3 regions of the Vibrio sp. 704 genome follow, and region 2 is predicted to be linked to each of the others. Evidence: riboswitches for the same ligand, from Rfam matches in the RefSeq annotation. Region 2 holds a riboswitch; each other region holds the start of a gene.

Region 1 (3,260 bases), on a different contig from region 2:
TGGCTGCTGGACTGAAAAACAGTTCTCTGGTGAGAATGGTGGCTGGCAAGCGCACAAATTAGTGCTTGATGGCTCAAAATTTGACGTTGCGTTGCAAGGCGAGAAGGTTGGTACCGTCGAATGGAATTTGGTGGGTGACCACAATGTGGATAATGCGCTGATGGCAATCGCTGCTGCACGACATGTTGGAGTCACTCCGGATCTTGCTTGCCAAGCATTAGGGCGTTTCATCAATACCAAGCGCCGTTTAGAGCTGAAAGGTGAAGAACAAGGTGTGACGGTTTACGATGATTTTGCGCATCACCCAACGGCAATTGAACTTACTGTCGGTGGTTTGCGTAACAAGGTAGGTGAAAAACGCATCCTAGCTGTGTTAGAGCCGCGTTCTGCCACCATGAAGCGTGGCGTACACAAAAACACACTTGCAGAGTCACTACACAGTGCAGATGAAGTCTTCTTGTTCCAGCCAGATAATATCGAGTGGTCTGTGCAAGACATTGCCGACCAATGCAAACAGCCAGCGTTTGTCGATGTGGATATAGATAACTTTGTAGCCAAGATCGTCGAACGTGCGCGAGCAGGTGACCAAATTCTAGTCATGAGTAATGGTGGCTTCGGTGGTATTCACGGAAAACTTCTTGAGCAGTTAAAACAAAAAGCCTGATTGATATGCAAAACAAAACACAACCCTCTCACAAAAAAGCCATCACGTTGGCATTAACGGGGGCTTCTGGTGCTCCCTACGGCCTTCGTCTTTTAGAATGCTTGGTTGCGGCGGATTATCATGTCTACGTTCTGATTTCTTCGGCAGCTCGTGTTGTGATGGCAACCGAGCATAATCTTAAGCTGCCAAGTGGCCCAGAAGCAGCACAGCAAGCATTAGTAGAGCACCTGAACTGCAATCCAAATAACATCACCGTTTGCGGTAAAGACGATTGGTTCTCGCCGGTTGCGTCTGGTTCTGCTGCACCCAAGCAAATGGTGGTTTGCCCATGCTCTGCGGGAAGCGTTGCGGCCATAGCACACGGTATGTCGGACAACTTGATCGAACGGGCCGCTGATGTAGTAATGAAAGAGCGCGGGCAGCTGTTGCTCGTGGTTCGTGAAACGCCATTTTCAACGCTACATCTGGAGAACATGCACAAGCTATCGCAAATGGGCGTCACCATCATGCCAGCGGCCCCGGGCTTCTACCATCAGCCAAAGAGCATTGAAGACTTAGTGGATTTTATGGTGGCGAGAATTCTCGACCACTTAGGTATTGAGCAAGGTTTGGTGCCTCGTTGGGGCTATGACCAGCGCTCGTGAGCTGATTGTGTAACCACTCAAATACCTTTACAATCCATCCAACTCATCGGGGAGCAAACCCATTTTGCATTGAGTCAATCAATGCATTTGGGCGCTGAGACCTAAGTGCTTTACTAGGGACCCGTATTACCTGAACCAGATAATGCTGGCGTAGGAATTGAGTCTGGATATTGGAAATCCTTAATAGCCGCCTCAAACCCTGTGCCGCTCAACTTATTTCTCTGAAATACTCATGGAGAGCGAGCAGTGAAAACCACTCTAAATCTGATTGCCTTAGCTGCAATCACCTCTACTTCAGCGTTTGCCGCTGAAAACACATTAACCATCTATACCTACGACTCTTTTGCCGCAGATTGGGGGCCGGGTCCTAAAATCGAGCAAGCTTTTGAAGCAAAATGTGGCTGTGACGTTAACTTCGTGGCATTAGACGATGGTGTGTCGATCCTGAATCGTCTTCGTCTTGAAGGCGGTAATAGCAAAGCCGACATCGTGTTAGGTTTGGATAACAATCTGATGGCAGAAGCGAAGAAAACCGGTCTGCTTGCCGAGCACAATGTGGATACGGCTAACACAGTGTTACCAAACGGTTGGAGTGACACGACGTTTGTACCGTACGATTACGGCTACTTCGCGTTTGTGTACAACAAAGAGAAACTGGCTAATCCGCCGAAAAGCATGAAAGAGCTGGTGGAAACGCGCGACGATCTGAAAGTGATTTACCAAGATCCGCGGACTTCAACGCCGGGCCAAGGCTTAATGCTATGGATGAAATCTATTTATGGCGACGATGTGACGCAAGCGTGGCAGAAGCTAGCGAGCAAAACCGTAACGGTCACGAAAGGTTGGTCTGAGGCGTATTCTATGTTCCTCAATGGTGAGTCCGATTTAGTGCTTTCTTACACCACTTCACCTGCGTACCACTTAATTGCGGAAAACGATTCGAAGTTTGCTACGGCGAGTTTTGCTGAAGGCCACTACATGCAAGTTGAAGTCGCCGCCAAAGTGAAAGGGGCAAAAAATTCAGAACTTGCTGATCAATTTATGAGTTTCATTTTAAGTGATGAGTTCCAATCGGCGATGCCAACGGGTAACTGGATGTACCCAGTCACTGACGTTGAGTTACCTAAAGGTTTTGAAACTTTGAGTGTTCCAAGCAAGTCGTTGAGCTTTAGTGCTGATGAAGTGGCAAAAATGCGTAAGTCTTGGATTCGCGAATGGCAAAGCGCATTGACGTTTTAGCTGACGTTTCCACCCTCATCTGAATGAGATAGGTTTTACCTTTGAATTCTGTTCCAAAAATAGGTTTAGGGGTCGCGATGATCATCGCGACCTTTGTTATTTCTGCCCTAGGTGCTTTGATTGTTCAAGCCCCTTCACTTGATGTGTCTGTGGTATGGGGCGACCCGTACTATCAACATGTCACCAAGTTCAGCTTTTACCAAGCTTTTCTTTCCACATTGCTCAGTGTTGGCTTTGCCATTCCAGTAGCGCACGCACTTTCGCGTCGCCAATTTATTGGTAAATCATTACTGCTTAAGCTATTTGCATCGACACTGGTTTTGCCGGTTTTGGTTGGTGTTTTTGGGCTGTTAGCGATTTATGGCAACAGTGGTTTGTTGGCGCAGTGGTTGCAAAGTTTCGACACTAAACTGCCATTCTCTATTTACGGTTTGAACGGCATTTTACTCGCCCATGTGTTCTTTAATTTACCTTACGCGGCGCGATTGCTTCTGCAAGCCTTGGAGTCTATTCCTGCCGAGCAGCATAAGCTTTGCGCGCATCTTGGGATGAGCCATTGGAATAAGTTTCGCTGGGTAGAATGGCCGCGTTTAATGCAGCAGCTTCCCCACGTTTGTGGGTTGGTGTTTATGTTGTGCTTTACCAGCTTTGCTACTGTAATGGCGTTGGGGGGCGGGCCAAAATCCACCACTATTGAGCTAGCCATCTATCAA
Region 2 (3,260 bases):
TGAACTCCCAGCCAGCAAGAGCACCAGGACCTTCCATACCAGAAGACTGCTCATTACCTTTTTGAGCGACAGTATTACCAGCAACTCGGATGTAGTGACGAGTATCGTCAACGTGTAGACCTTCTGAATTGAAGATAGACACTTGCTGTTCGCGCTGAAGCACGCTGCCAATAAACTGGCTGATATGCTCACTCTCAGCACGTGCGGCTTGGTCAACTTTCAATAGAAACGCGATTTTTGAATCTAGGTTAGCATCCTTACTTAGCGGCATGCGGCAACCATGTTGGATTGGGTAGCGGTTCAAATTCAAAGAACCCGCTGACGCGATTTGCTCACGCTTGTCTTTTGCAGCAAGCAGCGAGGTTACGCGCTTTAGTTCGGCTTCATCTGTGCTGTTGGTGTAACCGTAAAGCACCTTATGACCGAAAAAAAGACGAATACCGATACCAAAATCGATACCCGAGTTAACCTTATCCACTTCACCAGATGCGATCTGGACAGTGTTGGTTTGGTGATGTTCAACGAATAGTTCAGCGAAATCAGCCCCCAAAAAGAGAGCATGATCGATCACTGACTTCGCTGTTACAGAATTAAGCATGAAGTCTCCTTGCTCGATGATCGTCTTAGCCTTCCTAATTAACTGTGAAAAAGTTCAACAAAGTTAAATTGGCAACACGTTAAATTTTAACAGTTTTTTAACCTTGTTTTGTGCTAATCCTTGCTTAACGAGACCACGATTATTTATTAAATATTCCAGGTTCTGCTCATTCACCAGAGCGTTGCACTAGTAAATTCCACCCAGCAAACCATTTAGGTGCTTACTTTATCACTCACCTCGCATAATTGAATACTCATTATAATTACGCTCAAAAAACGTATCCCTTCCGCAATGGTCCTGCTATCATCCGAACGAAATAGTCGGGGGGCCACACGACAAGTGTTGGCTGAGATCGAAATTCGAGACCCGTTGAACCTGATTCAGTTAGCACTGACGTAGGGAACTATGCACACTTTGCCTTTCGTCGCCCCTCTTAGGTAAGCGATAGCGATCGAAAAATCGATCTATCTGCAACGGTCAAAGTCAGTTCCTATACGTCTTGTAGTAGGAGCGACCATGACGCAGCAATCACAACCTCATTCACATCACACGCCAGCCTTGCCTACCCCTATCGTATTGACCATCGCGGGCTCAGACAGTGGTGGCGGTGCAGGTATTCAAGCCGACATCAAAGCGATGTCCGCAACCGGCAGTTTTGCTTGCTCGGTAATCACGGCGATTACTTCGCAAAATACCCAAGGCGTTTCTGCGATTTTCCCCATTCCTCTCGACCATGTAGAGAGCCAACTTGATGCAGTATTTACCGACCTCAACATCGTTGCAGTCAAAGTGGGCATGCTGGCAGATTCCAATATCATCAAAGTCGTTGCTGACAAAATTAAACAATACCAGCCAAAACACCTCGTGATTGACCCTGTAATGGTGGCCACTAGCGGCGATCTATTATTGGAACAGTCGGCAATCAGCACTTTAAAAGAAGAATTGATTCCGCTCGCAGACATCATTACCCCTAACCTACCCGAAGGCGCAGCATTGACGGGTAAGCCAATGCCTCAGTCAGAATCTGAAATGAACGATATGATTACCGACCTTCGTGCGCTTGGAGCCAAAGCTATTCTGCTCAAAGGCGGTCACCTTGAAGAAAATGAAAACAGCAACGATCTGCTTATCATGCAAGACAGTGCCGAGTTAATTAGCGCCAAGCGATTTCCAACCAAAAACACCCATGGCACAGGCTGCACGCTGTCTTCTGCCATCGCATCTTATCTTGGACAAGGCAACAATCTGCACAAAGCGGTGCACCTTGGTAAGCAGTACATCAGCCAAGCTATCGCGCACGCTGATGAACTGGATGTCGGTAAAGGTCACGGCCCTGTGAACCACTTTTTTGCGGGTCATACTTATGTTCGCTAACGCGATTGGCATTCAGCTTTCCGATGCTAGCCTGCGATACAAAGATAGCCAAACACCGACTTTAGCAGGAATGAACATGACCATTCCCGTCGGTAAATGGACGGTATTACTCGGACGAAGTGGCTGCGGGAAAACCACAATATTGCGTTACTTAGCTGGCCTACTGGATGACCAAGTTGACTGGCATGGCGAACTCATCACAACCGATGGCGCTGCACTGCATGACCGTATCGCTTACATGGCTCAACAGGATTTATTGCTACCGTGGTTGAATGTGTTAGACAACGTCTGCCTCAGTTCTCGATTTTCTCAAGAGCAAGCACCAGAGCAAAATAGACAACGTGCACTGACTTTACTCAGCCAAGTGGGACTCGCCGATTACGCGGATGCTAAGCCAGCTCAGCTCTCTGGCGGCATGAGACAACGTGTTGCCCTTGCTCGTACTCTGATGCAAGACAAGCCTCTGGTTCTGATGGATGAGCCCTTCTCTGCGCTGGACGCGGTTACTCGCCATAAGTTGCAAACCTTGTCTGCCGAATTATTGAAAGATAAGACGGTTGTTCTGATTACCCACGACCCACAAGAAGCGGTGCGATTAGCTCATCAACTCTATGTATTGCAAGGCTCACCTGCGCAAGCTCAGCACTTGGTTGTTCCGGGTTCTACGCCTCCACGAGTTCTCGATGGAGAATGCGCGGCGCTACAACAAGCGATTTTGGACCAATTGGAGAAAGACTATGAGTGATATGACTCAGTACAACTCCGTTTCGGCACGTATTGGTAAAAAAGAAAGCGTGACACATCCGGCTCTGCGCTTGGTCATCAGCACTGCGGTGATCTTGGGATTGTGGCAGTTGGTCGTGGTGATATTCGATATGCCAAGCTTCATCTTACCTTCACCAATTGAAGTGCTGGATAGATTGGTCACTCGTTACGATGTCCTGCTCAAACATACTTGGGTTACCGCGCAAGAGATTTTACTTGGCTTGGCGCTTGGATTATCAATGGGTTTGCTGTTCGCATTGCAAATGCTGATGTTCGAGCCGCTCAAGCGTTGGTTACTGCCCATTCTGATTGCTAGCCAAGCGATCCCTGTGTTCGCCATCGCGCCAGTGCTCATGCTTTGGCTTGGTTACGGCATTGCATCGAAAGTTGTCATGGCGGCGATCATCATCTTTTTCCCCGTCACGACATGTTGTTATGACGGTTTGCGCAATACACCAACAGGTTACCTCGATCTTGCCAAGACCATGGGCGCGTCGAAATGGCAGCTACTTCGTCATATTCA
Region 3 (3,260 bases), on a different contig from region 2:
AGCAGAATGCTACCACGCGATTAAGAATTGCTAATGTCGATAACACCATTACTTACCCGATCGCTATTGAAGGTGCAGAGGCTTGGGTTATTGCTATTGATGGTAACCCTGTTAAAACGCCTTATAAGCTCACTCAGCATAAAATTGGTCCAGGAATGAGGTTAGATGTCGGATTGATTGCTCCAAAGGCTGGAAAACGTGTTTATGTGCGTCAAATGAAAGGACGCTTCCCATTCCCTTTGTGCGAGTTTGACGTTGTTGAGTCTGACCTGTCGAACAACCAGAAACTGCCTTTATTACCTCTCAACCCTGTGCCAGCTCTCGATTTGAAAAATGCAGAGCAAATCGATTATGTGTTTGAGTGGGAGGGGGCGATCACTCCTGCTGATCAATCGGGCAAAGCGATCCCCCAATTCTGGCTGATGAACAAACGGGCTTGGGAGGGAATGAGCAAAGATAATATTCCAGCGCCGCTTTCAACATTGGAGATGGGAAAAACCTATATCTTCAACCTAAAGAACGTCACCCAATATCATCATCCTATTCATCTTCATGGACACACATTTACGGTTCTTGAGTTAGATGGAAAAAAACTCGACGAACCGTTTCATACCGATACGGTCTTACTTGGAAAAAACGGCAGTGCGAAAGCGGCATTTGTTGCAGATAACCCAGGGCGTTGGATGTACCATTGTCATGTAATTGAACATATGAAGACGGGTTTGATGGGGTACATTGAAGTAAAGTGACTCCTGTAACTTTTAAAATCTTGATAAGTTTTAAGCGCTATACTTTGCTGAATTCTAAGATTGTATAATCACTATTGCCGTAAATTTGATTACAATGTCGCCATTAACTTTTCTGGGGGAATTATGGGACAACTATCCGTTTTGGGTTTTATTGCATTGGGTGGTGCATTTGGTGCATGTTCTCGTTACTTAATTTCTGAACTTTGTGTCATTTTATTGGGGCGTGGTTTTCCATATGGTACGTTAACCGTTAACGTTGTTGGCTCATTTATGATGGGCTTATTGATAGCAGCTTTCGATAATGAACTTTTGGCAACGGAACCTTGGCGACAAGTGATTGGCTTGGGTTTTTTAGGCGCACTAACGACGTTTTCCACCTTCTCGATGGATAATGTTTTGCTTATGCAGCAGGGCGCTTTCTTTAAGATGGGGTTGAACGTATTGTTGAATGTCGTGTTAAGTATTTCAGCGGCGTGGATTGGCTTTCAATTATTGATGCGCAGCTAGCAAAGTAGTTAAAAATTGAACAGGTCGGCTTGGTTTCACCAAGCCGTTTTTATATACTGACATCACTTGTCGGAGTGCCATAAGGCTGAGACCGTTAATTCGGGATCCGTTGAACCTGATCAGATTAGAATCTGCGAAGGGAACAAGAGAAGATATTCACACCGGAGTTCTTTCTGGTTGACCTATCAAAAGTCGAATGTTGTTACAGGCAAATATCGTAAGCTTTAACTAGCCTTAATTTGACTCCTCTTGTCGCATCTATCCGCCAAGCATTTTTATCCAATTACTTTTTATCTAGTATAACAAAGCAAGGAAAAATGCTATGTCGAGTCGCAAACAAGCGAGACTGGAAGCAAAACAGTTCATTGATACACTCTCGGTACAACCGTACCCCAATTCAAGCAAAGTCTACGTAGAAGGCTCACGTCCAGATATTCGTGTGCCAATGCGTGAGATATCACTCGCTGATAGCCTTATTGGAGGCACAAAAGAAGCGCCTATATTCGAACCTAATGAGCCAGTACGCGTTTACGATACGTCGGGTGTATACACAGATCCAGAGCACACCATAGACCTCTATAGCGGCTTACCTAAGCTGAGAGAAGGGTGGATTGAAGAGCGTGCCGATACTGAGCTACTTGATGAAGTAAGCTCGGTATACACCAAAGAGCGCTTAGAAGATGAAACGCTAGACGATCTTCGTTACGGAAATCTACCACGTATTCGATGTGCCAAAGATGGCCATTGTGTGACTCAATTGCACTATGCTCGCAAAGGTATTATTACCCCAGAAATGGAATATATCGCGCTGCGTGAAAACATGGGGCGTGCCAAGTATCGCGATGAAGTGCTGAATCAACAGCATCCGGGTCAAAGCTTCGGAGCGAACCTACCAAAAGATATTACCGCCGAATTCGTGCGCAAAGAAGTCGCCGAAGGTCGCGCTATTATCCCTTCCAATATTAACCACCCAGAATCCGAACCAATGATCATTGGACGTAACTTTTTGGTCAAAGTGAACGCCAACATCGGTAACTCATCGGTCACTTCTTCGATTGAGGAAGAAGTAGAGAAGCTCGTTTGGGCGACACGTTGGGGTGGAGATACCGTTATGGATCTCTCTACTGGACGTAACATCCACGAAACTCGCGAGTGGATTCTACGTAACAGTCCGGTTCCGATCGGTACCGTACCAATGTATCAAGCGCTTGAGAAAGTGAATGGTGTTGCGGAAAACCTTAACTGGGAAGTGATGCGCGATACCCTGATTGAGCAAGCAGAGCAGGGCGTTGACTACTTTACTATCCATGCCGGTTTACTACTTCGTTATGTGCCAATGACTGCAAAACGCGTTACTGGCATCGTCTCTCGTGGTGGCTCTATCATCGCGAAATGGTGTTTAGCGCATCACCAAGAAAGCTTCTTATATACCCACTTCCGAGAGATCTGTGAAATCTGTGCTAAGTATGATGTCGCACTTTCTCTCGGTGATGGTCTGCGTCCTGGCTCGGTGGCCGATGCTAACGACGAAGCGCAATTTGCAGAGCTTCGTACTCTTGGCGAATTGACCAAGGTTGCGTGGGAATACGACGTACAGGTGATTATTGAAGGCCCTGGTCATGTTCCAATGCATATGATCAAAGAGAACATGGAAGAGCAGTTAGAGCACTGTCATGAGGCTCCTTTCTATACCCTTGGTCCGCTGACGACTGACGTTGCTCCTGGTTACGACCATATTACTTCAGGCATCGGCGCTGCCATGATTGGTTGGTATGGCTGTGCAATGCTTTGCTACGTAACTCCTAAAGAGCATCTTGGCTTACCAAACAAAGAAGACGTGAAGGTAGGCATGATCACTTACAAGCTTGCTGCGCACGCCGCTGATTTAGCGAAGGGACACCCTGGTGCACAAGTTCGTGATAACGCGCTTTCTAAAGCTCGCTTCGAGTTCCGTTGGGAAGACCAATTTAACTTGTCGCTCGACCCAGATACCGCTCGTGCTTT

The links. Region 2 has a riboswitch for thiamine pyrophosphate ahead of thiD (bifunctional hydroxymethylpyrimidine kinase/phosphomethylpyrimidine kinase). Riboswitches for the same ligand answer to the same signal wherever they lie in the genome.
Region 1: another riboswitch for thiamine pyrophosphate. It lies ahead of thiB (thiamine ABC transporter substrate binding subunit); the one in region 2 lies ahead of thiD (bifunctional hydroxymethylpyrimidine kinase/phosphomethylpyrimidine kinase).
Region 3: another riboswitch for thiamine pyrophosphate. It lies ahead of thiC (phosphomethylpyrimidine synthase ThiC); the one in region 2 lies ahead of thiD (bifunctional hydroxymethylpyrimidine kinase/phosphomethylpyrimidine kinase).

Annotation. Positions count from the first base shown of each region.
Region 1 is NZ_JAWOUH010000006.1:63,772-67,031, reverse strand. It holds gene mpl (UDP-N-acetylmuramate:L-alanyl-gamma-D-glutamyl-meso-diaminopimelate ligase) at 1-664, shown strand, start outside; gene R7R24_RS10930 (flavin prenyltransferase UbiX) at 670-1,308, shown strand; TPP riboswitch at 1,346-1,482, shown strand; gene thiB (thiamine ABC transporter substrate binding subunit) at 1,555-2,547, shown strand; gene thiP (thiamine/thiamine pyrophosphate ABC transporter permease ThiP) at 2,625-3,260, shown strand, end outside.
Region 2 is NZ_JAWOUH010000002.1:477,083-480,342, reverse strand. It holds gene R7R24_RS06050 (TldD/PmbA family protein) at 1-598, opposite strand, end outside; TPP riboswitch at 910-1,017, shown strand; gene thiD (bifunctional hydroxymethylpyrimidine kinase/phosphomethylpyrimidine kinase) at 1,115-1,972, shown strand; gene R7R24_RS06040 (ABC transporter ATP-binding protein) at 1,962-2,717, shown strand; partial or broken gene R7R24_RS06035 (ABC transporter permease) at 2,776-3,260, shown strand, end outside.
Region 3 is NZ_JAWOUH010000031.1:34,071-37,330, reverse strand. It holds gene R7R24_RS23415 (multicopper oxidase family protein) at 1-749, shown strand, start outside; gene crcB (fluoride efflux transporter CrcB) at 873-1,256, shown strand; TPP riboswitch at 1,317-1,415, shown strand; gene thiC (phosphomethylpyrimidine synthase ThiC) at 1,579-3,260, shown strand, end outside.